3 regions of the Lysinibacillus sp. IITD104 genome follow, and region 2 is predicted to be linked to each of the others. Evidence: riboswitches for the same ligand, from Rfam matches in the RefSeq annotation. Region 2 holds a riboswitch; each other region holds the start of a gene.

Region 1 (4,629 bases), 2.9 Mb from region 2:
TGTATTGGATAGCGCGATCTTGTTCCTTCTTGACTTTCCATTGAAAAGTGAGAATCCCGATTAGCAATACAATTATTAATAATAGAAATATCATCATATTTTTAACCCTCAAACTTATAGCCAATTCCCCATAGAGTTTTAATATATTGAGGATTTGATGGATCATCTTCTATTTTTTCACGTAGTCTTCTGATATGTACATTTATAATATTTTCATCTCCATAATAGGCATCTTTCCATATCATCTGATAAATTTGCTCTTTGGTAAAAACCCTGTGACGATTTGTCACAAACAATTTTAAAATGGAAAATTCCTTTGATGTTAGCTTTATCTCTTGTCCACTCTTTGCTATTGAGAAATTAACGATATCTATCTTTAAATTATCGATTTCTAGGACCTCTTGCTTTTGTTCAGCTTGACTGGAGTATTTCGTAGCTCTTCTGATAACAGCCTTAACACGGGCTGAAAATTCTAGCATAGAAAAAGGTTTAGCAATATAATCATCTGCCCCTAATCCTAAGCCTAGTGCTTTATCAACATCACTGTCTTTGGCAGACATAATAATGATAGGAAGTGCTGCCTGCTCTCGAATAATCTTTAATACTTCCAATCCATTTAGTTTAGGAATCATAATATCTAAGATGACCAAATCAAAGGTATTTTGCAAACAATTTTGTAATGCCTCTTCACCATTGATCGCGGTTGTGACATTGAAACCTTCCATAGTTAAATAATTTTCAACCATTTCACGAATGGCTTCATCGTCTTCTACCAGTAAAATATGCTTTTGCATTATCATGCACCTCTCCTACTAAAACCCAATTTCCATATGTATATTACATTACCATATTTATGATGTTTAATTGGAGAGATTTTGTTCATGAGTGTTAAAAAAAAGCTGCCCTATAAACCATCACTTTTTGGTTTACAGAACAGCTCTATTAATTAATCTTCAACTTTTAAATCACAATCTTTAAGTGGAAGCATTTTTGTTTTGTGCTTTATTTTATAGCCCAACCATAATGCTAAAAATAGTGGAATCCCAATATACGAAACAAGGATACCGTACCAATCTATTTTTTCACCTGTAAAGGCTGTGTAATTTTGTCCAATGACTACGATCATACAAACAGTAAAAGCAAATAATGGTCCAAATGGATATAATTTAGCTTTATAAGGTAATAACTTTGGATCTAAGCCCTGTGCATCAAACGCTCGGCGGAAACGATAATGACTAAATGCAATACCTAGCCATGCAATAAAGCCAGACATTCCAGAAGCATTTAATAGCCAGATATAAACCACTCCATCACCAAAGAAGGATGCCAAAAATGCTAAACAGCCTACAGCTAATGTTGCCATAAGTGCATAAATCGGAATACCTCGACGACTTAGCTTTGAGAAAAATTTAGGTGCATGTCCATCCACTGCTAATTGCCATAGCATACGAGAAGATGCGTATAGTCCTGAATTTCCTGCTGACAGCATAGCCGTTAAAATAATGGCATTCATTAATGAAGCAGCAAAGGCAATACCTAGGCGGTCAAACACTAGTGTAAACGGTGAGACTGCGATATCTTCTGATAATAAACGTTCATCTGTGAATGGAATCAACATCCCAATTGCACCAATCGCTAAAATATAAAACAAAATAATACGCCAAAATACAGATTTAACAGCCTTCGGAATATTTTTACCAGGATCATCTGTTTCACCTGCTGTAATTCCAAGTAATTCTGTTCCTTGGAATGAAAATCCAGCTGCTAGGAAAATACCAAATGTGGCAAGGAAGCCACCATGGAATGGCCCATCACTAATAAAGAAATTAGTGAAACCTACAGGAGCCTGCCCACCTAAAATACCAAAAATCATTAGTAAGCTAATGATAATAAAAACAATGACCGTTGCTACTTTAATCATGGCAAACCAATATTCACTTTCACCATAACTTTTTACGGATAGTAAATTAAACGTCAGTACAACAGCAATAAATAATACTGTCCAAAGTGCTGATGAGCTATCTGGAAACCAATATTTCATAATTAATGATACAGCAGCAATTTCTGCAGCAATGGTGATTGCCCAGTTATACCAGTAGTTCCAGCCTAATGCAAAGCCCAAAGCGGGATCTACAAATTTGGTTGCATACGTACTAAATGAACCTGATGATGGCATATAAGCAGCCATTTCCCCTAAGCTTGTCATTAAAAAATACACCATAATACCGATTAAAGCATAGGCAAGCAATGCTCCTCCAGGTCCTGCCTGAGCAATAGCACCACCACTGGCTAAAAATAGCCCCGTACCAATTGTACCGCCTAAAGAAATCATTGTGATATGACGACTTTTTAATTCTTTTTTCAGCTTCGGTGCTTTATGTCCGAACTGATTTACTTTTATTTCACTCACGATATAGCTTCCTTCCTATTTATGAGGCAAAAAAATGCCATCACATATACACTGTGATGGCTACGTTAATCCTCAGTTTTTCTTACATGATAGCTCAACACGTTGTGCAAACGTGACAGTTCTGTTCCTTTCGGAGACAGCCCCAGCATGAGGTTTTCAAGTCCCCTCACACTTCGGCAATATTTCCTTTCAGCTAATTTCATCAATGCTTGTCATTTCAATTAGCATACTTATAAATATCGCGACCTCTACCTCAATACAAACATGAGGCATATAATTATTAAATTTATGATGTTTATTATACTAACATAAGACCATAGACATTTCAATACAACGGGAAATGTTCTGTATTTTATGAATCTTCTACTATTTTTAATAGTGTGATAAAGTGTTATAGTAGTTCAATTAGAATGGTTATTATTAGGGGGGATTTTATTTTGACTACAAATGATCATTCCACTAGTTTTCCAAGTAAAAAAATTAGCTGGAAAGGAACAACCTTACTTTTAGTCTTTGGCGTTATCTTTATAGCCTCTACATTACGAATGCCACTAACTGTTGTTGGCCCAATTATATCCTTTATCCGTGAAGATCTAGGGATATCTAATGTATTGGCAGGCTTTCTAACAACTATTCCATTGCTGGCTTTTGCTATTATATCTCCATTTGCGCCAGTTGTAGCACGCAAATTAGGGCTCGAGCTAACATTATTTTTATCCACTTTTCTCTTGGCCTTAGGGATTGTCCTACGCTCACTTGGTACAACAGAATTACTTCTATTGGGTACTGTGTTAATTGGCGTAGCCATTTCTTTTGGAAATGTATTAATTCCTGGATTATTAAAATTGAAATTTCCATATCATGTTGGTTTATTGATGGCCTTTTTCACCATGTCCATGAATTTTACTGCTGGCCTTGGTGCTGGTATTAGCTATCCTATAGCTAATTCATCGTTAGGCTGGCAAGGGGCGCTATCCATTGCACTCATACTTGTTCTAGTTACAATCTTAATTTGGATACCTCAACTAAAGTCAAATAAACCGGAACCAGTTACTACATCTAAAAAGACCAGTACACCTCTGTGGAAATCACCTGTTACTTGGGCTGTCACAGGGGCAATGGGTTTACAGTCTTTATTATTCTACACAACAGCAGCTTGGATACCTGAAATCTATATTGCTCAAGGTTTAGCACCTGATAAAGCTGGCTGGATGTTTTCAATCATGCAATTCTCACAAGTACCAATGGCCTTGGCAGTGCCTATTATTGCAGGCAAAATGACTTCTCAACGCCCACTTGTATTGATGTTTACTTCCTTCTATTTAGTAGGCTTTGTTGGGGTTGTCATGGAATGGACAAGTCTTGGAGTACTATGGATGGTTCTTCTAGGGTTAGCAGGTGGTTCTTCATTCGCTCTAGCAATGATGTTCTTCACTCTCCGCACTCGTACTGCATTTGAAGCAGCAGATTTATCAGGCTTTGCCCAATCTTTGGGTTATTTATTTGCCGCAATCGGTCCTATTCTTTTTGGCTTCTTGCATGATTTATTTGGTGGCTGGAATATTGCGGGATGGCTCTTTGTCGTTGTGGCAATGTTACTCTTCTTTTGCTCAATGAGAGCCTCTAAGGATGAATATGTGCATTAAAATTAAATAAAGCAGGTGGATCGACTTCCTCCATCTGCTCTATTTCTATATAGTGTTTCCACATTACTTAATTGTCGAGTTGCTGGAGTAATGTTAGCAATTCAGCAAGGTAATCTGATTCTTCATTATTACGAGCTGTTATAGCAGAAAAAATAGGAACAGCTTCTTGTAAGAGCTTATAACTATAATAGTAATAGCCTATAAAAGCTTGCTGCTCATAGCCCTTTGGCGTTTCTTCCTCCCACTCCTGCTCATCATTGTCCTCATGTTCTCTCCATAAATAGTTGACTTTTAATAGCTCCTGCATATTTTCAACAGTATTGGTTGGGTCTAGATAATCCTTCGTAATAGCATGTGCCACAGCTAAATATAACTGTAATTCTTGTAAGGAGACATCCTCTATTTTTTTACTTTTAAGCTTTTTTAAAAGAATAAGCAAAACCCATGGTGTCACCTGCCACAGTGTACCTTGATGTTCAATTAACTCAGTTAGCTGTGTGTATTGCTCCTGTTCAATCAGCTGAGGAATAGCTGTACCTCTACCATAAGGTGTTGTCAATTGTCTCCATGGGA
Region 2 (4,629 bases):
GAATCTCATCAAATTACATGATCCAAAATATAATGTCATGTTAACGGATGATAAGACCTATCCATATTTAAAAATTACGAATGAAAAACATCCTCGTCTAATTACGACACGGAAGGTAAAAAAGGATAAGGCTAAATATTTTGGTCCTTATCCAAATGCCTATGCAGCAAGTGAAACAAAAAAGCTATTGGATCGATTGTATCCGCTGCGTAAATGTGTACAATTACCATCGAAGGTTTGCCTGTATTATCATATGGGTCAATGCTTAGCACCATGTGTGAAGGAAATTAATGGTCAGGTTTATCAAGATATGATTGAGGATATGACGAAGTTTCTAAATGGTGGTGTGGAGGCAGTCAAAAAAGAGCTTGAAGCTAAAATGCTAGCAGCTGCAGAAAATCTGGAATTTGAGCGAGCGAAGGAATTCCGAGACCAAATTGCCCATATTGATACGGTTATGCAGAAACAAAAAATAGTTTCAAGTGATACAACAAATCGAGATGTATTTGGCTATGCAGTGGAAAAAGGATGGATGTGTGTTCAGGTTTTCTTTGTGCGCCAAGGTAAGCTGATAGAGCGTGATGTCTCGATTTTCCCGATCTATCAAGATGCAGAGGATGAATTTTTAACTTTTGTTGGACGCTTTTATGAAAAACCAGAGCATATTAAGCCAAAAGAAATCTTTATTCCACAAGCCATTGATGCAGCTATCTTAACTGAATTATTAGAGATCAAAGTGCTTACACCGAAAAGAGGTCAAAAGAAGGAATTGGTTGAATTAGCAACCAAAAATGCCGAAATTGCTGTGGCAGCTAAATTCCAGCTAATAGAACGCCAGGAGGAACGTACCATTGGTGCTTGTGAGGCACTTGGTGAAGCAATGGGTATTAGTACACCTTTACGAATTGAAGCTTTTGATAATAGTCATATGCATGGAACGGATGCAGTATCTGCCATGGTAGTGTTCATTGATGGGAAGCCTGCGAAAAAGGAATACCGAAAATATAAAACACGTACAGCAGCCAAGCATGATGATTACGGTGCAATGCAGGAGGTTATACGTCGTCGCTATATACGTGTTTTAAAGGAAGGTCTCCCATTACCAGATTTAGTCTTAATTGATGGTGGTAAGGGGCAAATGGAAGTAGCCCGTGAAGTACTAGAAGATGAGCTAGGTCTTGTCATACCGATTGCTGGTTTAGCAAAGGATGATAAGCATAATACATCTCAGCTATTGTTTGGTGATCCACCAGAAGTGATTAGCTTGAAACGTACAAGTGATGGCTTTTATTTATTACAACGAATTCAAGACGAAGTTCACCGCTTTGCTATTACATTCTTGCGTCAACAGCATGAGAAGCATGCCATTCAATCTGTATTAGATCATATTGAAGGGGTAGGACCAAAACGAAAGCAACAGTTGCTAAAACATTTCGGTTCAGTCAAAAAAATTCGAGAGGCGAGCGAGCTAGCATTACAGGAGGCTGGGATGCCCGCTAATTTAGCAAGCCAAATTTTTAGCTATTTTCAGCAACAATCATTGTCAAAGGAATAGGCATGTGCTATGGTTATAAATAACATTGTTTTCAATGTTATGGAGAGCCAACTGCGTGACTAGTTTGTTTACGCTAAAGCTTAATGAATTGAATACATTCACTTTAAAGTGATGATAGAGGTGCAAGGTTCAAGAGTAACACGATGGAGGATGGACAAATCCAAAGATATTGTGTGAAAGGGGAGCTTGCCGAAGTACAGTATTGTTGTTCCATTGCTGTACTGGTTTTGCATTTAAGAAATGTAAGACTGTCGATTCTAAACGTTTCGGAGAGCTATCACACATGCGCAAGTTACGATTATTGTACATGTTATAGGCAGCTTTCACGTTATGTGGAGGCTGCCTTTTAGTTTTTCTAGAAACCCATAATTAGGTGAAATACATGAACTGGAAGGGAGAACGAAAGAATGGCTAAAATCGTGATGAAGTTTGGAGGAGCTGCATTAGGTTCCACTGAACAAATCCAAGAGGCTGCTCGGAAAGCGATTGCTGAAAAGGACAAAGGTTTTGATGTAGTGGTGGTCGTTGCAGCGATGGGACTCACTTTGAAAGAGATGAAAATGATGGTACATCAACTAACAGACGATGTATCGAAACGAGAATTAGATGCAGTTTTGTCAACAGGCTCTCAATTATCTAGTGCTTTATTAGCCATCGCCTTACAGGAAGCAGGCTATAATGCTGTGTCTCTAACTGGATGGCAAGCTGGTATACATACGGACGGTATGTATCGACATGCACGAATCGACTATATAGATGTTAGTCGAATGGAAGAACACTTTACACAGGGACAAATTGTAGTCATTGCAGGAGAACAGGGGATTGACGAAGAGCACAATATTACCATGCTTGGGAAAGGTGGAGCTGAAACAGCAGCTGTAGCACTTGCTGTATCATTGGAAGCGGAGAGAGTTGATATGTATACAAATGTGGACGGTGTTTATACAGCAGATCCACGTTATGTTACAAATGCCCAAAAGCTACAGGAAATATCCTATGATGAAATGTTGGAATTATCTAACTTAGGATCTCATATCATACATCCACGTGCGGTGGAGTTAGCGAAGAAATTTCAAATGCCTGTTATTATACGCTCAAGTTTAGTTGAATCAGTAGGCACTTTATTGAAGGAGGAAGTAGAAATGGAAAAAAATTTAGTCGTTCGTGGTGTGGCATTTGAATCGGATATTATTCGTTTAACAGTAGGGTATGATGCTTTTTCCAATGCTTCATTAGCAGACATATTTACGGTTCTTGCAGAGAACCGTATTAATGTAGATATAATTGTCCAAGCCATTATTGATGGGTTGAAGCCAACTGTATCGTTTTCCATTTTAAAAGAGGAATTTGCGGAAGCATTACGTGTGTTAGAGGAAAGTAAATTATCACTCGGATTTAGTTTTGCTGACTTCGAAATTGGGCTAGCAAAAGTTTCTATCATAGGTTCAGGCATGGCTTCTAATCCAGGCGTTGCTGCTCGTATGTTTGATCGGTTACGTCGTGAAAATATCCCTGTAAAAATGGTAAGTACCTCTGAAATAAAAGTGTCCGTTGTTGTCCCACAGGATGATATGATCAAAGCAGCTAATGCTCTCCATGATGAGTTTAATTTAGAGCAAGCACTTTACATATAATAATAGAAGAAACAGCATTTTATGTAATTGACCGAAATAAAAGGAAGAAAAAAGAAGGATTGTCCTCCCATTCTTTAATGGGAGACAATCCTTTTTAATTATTCTAAGGGAATGGTATTCATAATACGTTCTTTAACATCCCATTTGACTGTAAACATGACGTATTGTTGCTTTTCCCGTTTTTCATTATAGCATTCTGTCAGGTAGCCTTTCGCTAGTTGAATTTGCTCTGCTATAAATCCTGCTTCAAGTTTAAAGCTACGTTGCTTAATTTGCAGAATTTCAGGGTCATTTGTCAACTGGAAAATGCGTCCATCTTTTGATTCCTTTATGAGTTCTAATGTACCCCAGCAGGCATCTGCGAAAAATGCGATAAGTTCATCTTGACTTTTACATGGGAACTTGCGAGCAAGCTCCTTACCTGCCCAATAAAGGACATCATCTTCATGTTTACCGAGTATAGAAGATAGAATATGATCACGAATGATCTCATAGCCAAATGATGAGATTGTAGGAGATGGAGTGTTTAACATTGTTATCCTTCTTTCTTAGAATTTTCTTAAAATTTAACGGTAATAAAGTAATGATAGATTTTTCGAGAAAAAACGACGCATCATGTACTAGATTAGTTCTTTAATAAGCTCTATGAAAAACTCCGAGTTGCCTTGACGCTCGTAGCTCTTGAGAGTACAATAAACATGTCATAATATTGTACCATGATGAAATACACAGTCAATGAAGTATCATTTACAAAATGATGACTTCTTTTGTTGTGCTATTTTAAGTACTAAGGGGGGTAACAGTCTTGTCGAAAGATCGAGAGTTTTTATGGCGTCGCTTACATTCTCTACTTGGGATCATTCCAGTAGGTCTGTTTTTAACGATGCACCTGTTCATTAACTTTACAGCAACAGGCGGGGCAGAAAGTTACAACGATGCTACCGCAGTAATGGAAAAGATTCCATTCCTTATCCTAGTTGAATGGATTGTCATCTATATTCCATTAATGTTCCACGCATTCTATGGTGTCTACATTGCATTCACTGCTACACCAAACACAGGACGTTTCAGCACGTACCGTAACTGGATGTTCTCTTTACAACGTTTTACTGGTGTATTCTTAGTGATATTCATTGCATGGCATATTTTCCAAACTCGTATTCAAAAAGCACTTGGCACACACGTTGATTACGACATGATGGCGAATATCGTTGCTAATCCATTCATGCTTGGATTCTACATTGTTGGTATTTTATCAGCAACTTTCCACTTATCTAACGGTTTATGGGCATTCCTAGTAAGCTGGGGTATTACACAATCTCCTCAGTCTCAAAAGATCGCTACTTACGTAACAAACATTCTTTTCGTAATTCTAAGTGTAGTTGGTGTGGCTGCTATTTTAGCTTTCGTATAATTCAATAGAAGCTACGATAGAGCACA
Region 3 (4,629 bases), 980 kb from region 2:
TTGGGTACAAGAAGAACCGAAAAACCAAGGCTCATGGAATTATGCATTAGAAACATTATATGAACTTTCAGAAGGTAAAAAGCTTCGCTATGTAGGCCGTCCTGCAATGAGCTCAACTTCTGAAGGGGATGCAGATTCTCATAAAGCAGCACAAGCAGCTCTTATTGAAGAAGCGGTTGCTGAGCCAGTAAAGGTTAAATAATCACATATTAATTTTTGAAACCGGGCTACTTGCCCTTAAGCAGTAGCCCTTCTATGTGCGTCATGCACGTTAACCAAAGGAGGAAATGAAAGTGGCTGAAATTAAAGTCCCTGAATTAGCAGAATCGATTACAGAAGGTAGTATCGCACAGTGGGTAAAAAAAGTGGGCGATCGCGTTGAAAAAGGTGAATTCATCGTTGAACTTGAAACAGATAAAGTAAACGCTGAGATCATTTCTGAAGAAGCAGGTGTATTAACACAAATTTTAGCTGAAGAAGGCGATACTGTACTAGTTGGTCAAGTTATCGCAGTAGTAGAAGCAGGCGAAGGCGCAGCAGCAGCTCCAGCAGCGGCAGCACCAACTGAGGCAGCACCTGCACCAGCAGCGCCACAAGCCGCAGCAGCACCAGTTGCAGCAGCTCCAGTAGTAGAAGAAACTTCTGGTGAGCGTGTAGTTGCATCTCCAGCAGCACGTCGTCTTGCACGTGAAAAAGGTATTGACCTTGCCGCGGTATCTCCAGTAGATCCACAAGGACGTGTACGTGTACAAGATGTAGCAGCTCATGGTACAGCACCAGCTGTAGCACCAGCAGCACCTACATCAGTAGCAACTTCAGGTGGCCCAGTAGTGTTCACACCAGCAGCTAATTCTGACCGTGTAACAATTGAAAAAATGAGCCGTCGTCGCCAAACAATTGCAAAACGTTTATTAGAAGTGAAACAATCAACAGCAATGTTAACAACATTCAACGAAATTGACATGACAAACATCATGGCACTTCGTAAACGTAAACAAGAAGAGTTTGTAAAAGCAAACGACATCAAACTTGGTTTCATGTCATTCTTCACGAAAGCTGTTGTTGCAGCACTGAAAAAATATCCATACGTAAACGCTCAAATCTCTGGCGATGAAATTCATTTAAATAACTTCTTTGATATCGGTATTGCTGTATCAACTGAAGAAGGTTTAGTCGTACCAGTTGTACGCGATGCAAATAGCAAAAACTTTGCAGAAATCGAAAAAGATATCGCTAACTTAGCGACAAAAGCTCGTGATAAAAAATTAGGCTTAAATGACATGGCTGGTGGATCATTCACAATCACAAATGGTGGTGTATTCGGTTCATTAATGTCAACACCAATTATGAACGGTACACAAGCTGGTATTTTAGGCATGCACTCAATTGTTAACCGTCCAGTTGCAGTAAATGGTGAAGTTCAAATCCGTCCAATGATGTATGTAGCACTTTCATACGATCACCGTATCATCGATGGTAAAGATTCTGTAGGATTCTTAAAAACGGTTAAAGAATTAATCGAAAATCCTGAAGATTTATTATTAAATTCATAATCCCATTAAACCCTGCGAACAATGTTCAGCAGGGTTTTTTGTATGACGAAAGGTACTGACCGATTCTAAGCTTGAAAGAGTACGAATGTTACATCGTTTAGAGGAGCAAAGAAAGAAAAAAACGCAACTTTTCTCACATATAGAACATACTCTATAATAAATATTTGTTGTAATTTTCAGAAATATCAACAAAAGTTCAACGATTTAAAGTGGAAGCAGAACGCACAATATCCTAATATTGTCATTAGTCAGAAAAATGTTAAAATCGTCTTGACGAACATATTAGTTTTATAGTAGTATCTAAATATCAATTAAATAAACAAACCTCACGAATTGTTACCAGTGAGGTAGAGGCGCGGTATTTATTAGTTCATTGTTGAGTACAAGCAAGCGAAGACGCAATGAAGAAGGAAATATCGCCGAAGTATAAAAGGAGCTCGTACTTTTATACTGGGTCTGCAGTGAATAAGTGCAGGACTGTCCTAGTAAATGGATTTCCAGATTTACTAGGTTGTGCTATCTCGGAAACATGGAAATTATAGTGAGGATTTGGGCAACTGTCATAAAAGGTAAGACCTAAGTTCAATATACTTAGGTCTTTTTTAGTACAGTTGTCTTATTTTTTTACAGAAAAGGGGAGTTTTTCATGAAAAGAAAATGGTTGTTAGTAATGATCTCTATCATGACAGCAATTGTGCTAGCTGCATGTGGCACAAGTGACAAAAAAGAGGGCGGTTCAAGTGATGCTGGAACTGACAAAGAAGAAGGCGGCGGTGAATTCCGAATCGGAATGGAGGCTGGCTACCCACCGTTCAACTGGACACAGCAAGACGATGCAAATGGCGCAGTGAAAATTGCGGATAATGCAGAGTATGCAGGTGGCTATGATGTACAAATGGCAAAGAAAATTGCTGAAGGTTTAGGCAAAGAGTTAGTCATTGTTAAAATGGAGTGGGACGGATTAGTTCCAGCGCTACAATCGAACAAAATTGATGCAATTATCGCAGGTATGTCACCAACAGAAGAACGTAAGAAAACAATTGATTTTACAGAAAACTATTATACTTCTGATTTTGTTATGGTTATTAAAAAAGGTAGCAAATATGAAGACGCAAAATCGATTCAAGACTTCTCAGGTGCTAAAATTACATCACAATTAAATACATCTAACTACACAGTGATTGACCAAATTAAAGGTGTAGAAAAACAAACGGCAATGGAGAGCTTCCCAGCAATGCGTGTGGCTTTAGAAGCAGGTAAAATTGATGGCTATGTAGCTGAACGTCCAGAGGGCATTTCCGCTTCTGCTGCCAACGATAAATTCACATATGTAGCATTTGAAGAAGGCTTTGATACAGACCTATCAAATACTTCAATTGCTGTAGGCTTACGTAAAGATGACGCAAATCGCGAAAAAATCAATGAAATCCTAAAAGGCATTTCAGAAGATGATCGTCAAGCGATTATGGAAGAAGCTATTTCTCAACAACCCGCAGCACAATAATGACATGGCACGGACTAGCAACTAGTCCGTGCATGATCATTTCATCATTATCAAAATGAGAACCTCTCTACATAATGATAATGTCCTAGCGTGACAAATCATAGAATGGTAGAAAGAGCTAGGGCACAAAAGAAATAAGCAAGCAAGATGACATTGTTAGGAGGAACATCATGAGTCTTGAATGGATACTTTCAATTATTGAAAACAACTGGCAAATGTTTTTACGAGGTGCGTATTATACGTTACTGATTTCGAGTATTAGTACAATTATTGGTGCATTTATCGGATTTTTCATCGGAATTATGCATACGATTCCAGTTCGTAAAAAAGGTGTGAAATTTTATAGCTTAAAGCTCATTAATTTTATACTGACATGCTATGTTGAATTTTTCCGTGGTACACCAATGATTGTACAGGCTATGGTTGTCTACTACGGATTAGATATCGCATTCGGTATCGATATGCACTTTATTACAGCAGGTATTTTAGTCGTTTCCCTCAATACAGGGGCTTATATGGCAGAAATTGTTCGTGGCGGTATTGTCTCCATTGATAATGGTCAATACGAGGCAGCATCAGCAATTGGCATGAATCACTTCCAAATTATGCTTCATGTTGTCTTACCACAAGTAGCGCGTAATGTTTTACCAGCGACAGGTAACCAATTAATCATGAATATTAAAGATACAGCCGTATTAAATGTCATTGGGGTAACGGAATTATTCTTCCAAACAAAATCAATTTCGGGTAACAACTTCCGTTACTTCGAATCATTCTTCGTTGCATGTGTTCTTTACTTCATCATGACATTTACCGCATCTCGCATCCTTCTCTATGTTGAAAAACGTCTAGATGGTCCTGATGCCTATCAAAAAGAACAAAAAGAAGCCGTATAGGGGGACGCACAAATGGCAGTCATTAAAATCGAACATTTAAGTAAATCATTTGGACGTAACCAAGTGTTAAAAGATGTGAATTTCCAAGTGGAGAAAGGGGAGGTAGTTTGTTTAATTGGCTCCTCTGGCTCTGGTAAATCCACATTGCTTCGTTGCATAAATTTATTAGAAACGCCAAGTGGCGGTCAAATAATTTATAAGGGGGAAGACATCCTAGATGAAAAGCACAATATACAAGAATATCGTACACATCTAGGCATGGTGTTCCAGCAGTTCAATTTATTTAACAACCACAATGTCATAAGTAATTGCACAGTGGGCCAAATCAAAGTGATAAAACGTTCGAAAAAAGAAGCGGAAGAAACGGCGCTTAAATATTTGAAAATCGTTGGTATGGACCAATATGTCAACGCCAAGCCACGTCAGCTCTCAGGCGGACAAAAACAGCGTGTGGCCATCGCTCGTGCCTTATCAATGAATCCAGATGTAATGCTATTCGATGAGCCAACATCCGCATTAGACCCAGAAATGGTGGGTGAGGTGTTAAAGGTAATGCGCCAGCTCGCAGACGAGGGCAATACGATGCTCATCGTGACACATGAGATGGAATTTGCCAAAGAAGTAGCAGATCGTGTTGTCTTTATGGACAAAGGCGTAATTGTGGAAGAAGGCCCTC

What was found. A riboswitch is a leader RNA that binds a small molecule or an ion and turns the genes downstream of it on or off. The one in region 2 is predicted to bind lysine.
Region 1: it holds a riboswitch for lysine, as region 2 does, so the genes downstream of both, V1L66_RS21665 (amino acid permease) here and V1L66_RS06940 (aspartate kinase) in region 2, are expected to answer to the same signal.
Region 3: it holds a riboswitch for lysine, as region 2 does, so the genes downstream of both, V1L66_RS11940 (transporter substrate-binding domain-containing protein) here and V1L66_RS06940 (aspartate kinase) in region 2, are expected to answer to the same signal.

The regions. Positions count from the first base shown of each region.
Region 1 covers NZ_JBAHYH020000001.1:4,285,468-4,290,096, forward strand. The annotation lists gene V1L66_RS21655 (sensor histidine kinase KdpD) at 1-97, opposite strand, end outside; gene V1L66_RS21660 (response regulator transcription factor) at 102-794, opposite strand; gene V1L66_RS21665 (amino acid permease) at 947-2,410, opposite strand; lysine riboswitch at 2,493-2,669, opposite strand; gene V1L66_RS21670 (MFS transporter) at 2,848-4,056, shown strand; gene V1L66_RS21675 (hypothetical protein) at 4,124-4,629, opposite strand, start outside.
Region 2 covers NZ_JBAHYH020000001.1:1,367,736-1,372,364, forward strand. The annotation lists gene uvrC (excinuclease ABC subunit UvrC) at 1-1,555, shown strand, start outside; lysine riboswitch at 1,663-1,840, shown strand; gene V1L66_RS06940 (aspartate kinase) at 1,963-3,189, shown strand; gene V1L66_RS06945 (YslB family protein) at 3,288-3,722, opposite strand; gene V1L66_RS06950 (succinate dehydrogenase cytochrome b558 subunit) at 3,995-4,603, shown strand.
Region 3 covers NZ_JBAHYH020000001.1:2,347,279-2,351,907, reverse strand. The annotation lists gene V1L66_RS11950 (2-oxoglutarate dehydrogenase E1 component) at 1-202, shown strand, start outside; gene odhB (2-oxoglutarate dehydrogenase complex dihydrolipoyllysine-residue succinyltransferase) at 294-1,553, shown strand; lysine riboswitch at 1,894-2,080, shown strand; gene V1L66_RS11940 (transporter substrate-binding domain-containing protein) at 2,200-3,057, shown strand; gene V1L66_RS11935 (amino acid ABC transporter permease) at 3,228-3,953, shown strand; gene V1L66_RS11930 (amino acid ABC transporter ATP-binding protein) at 3,966-4,629, shown strand, end outside.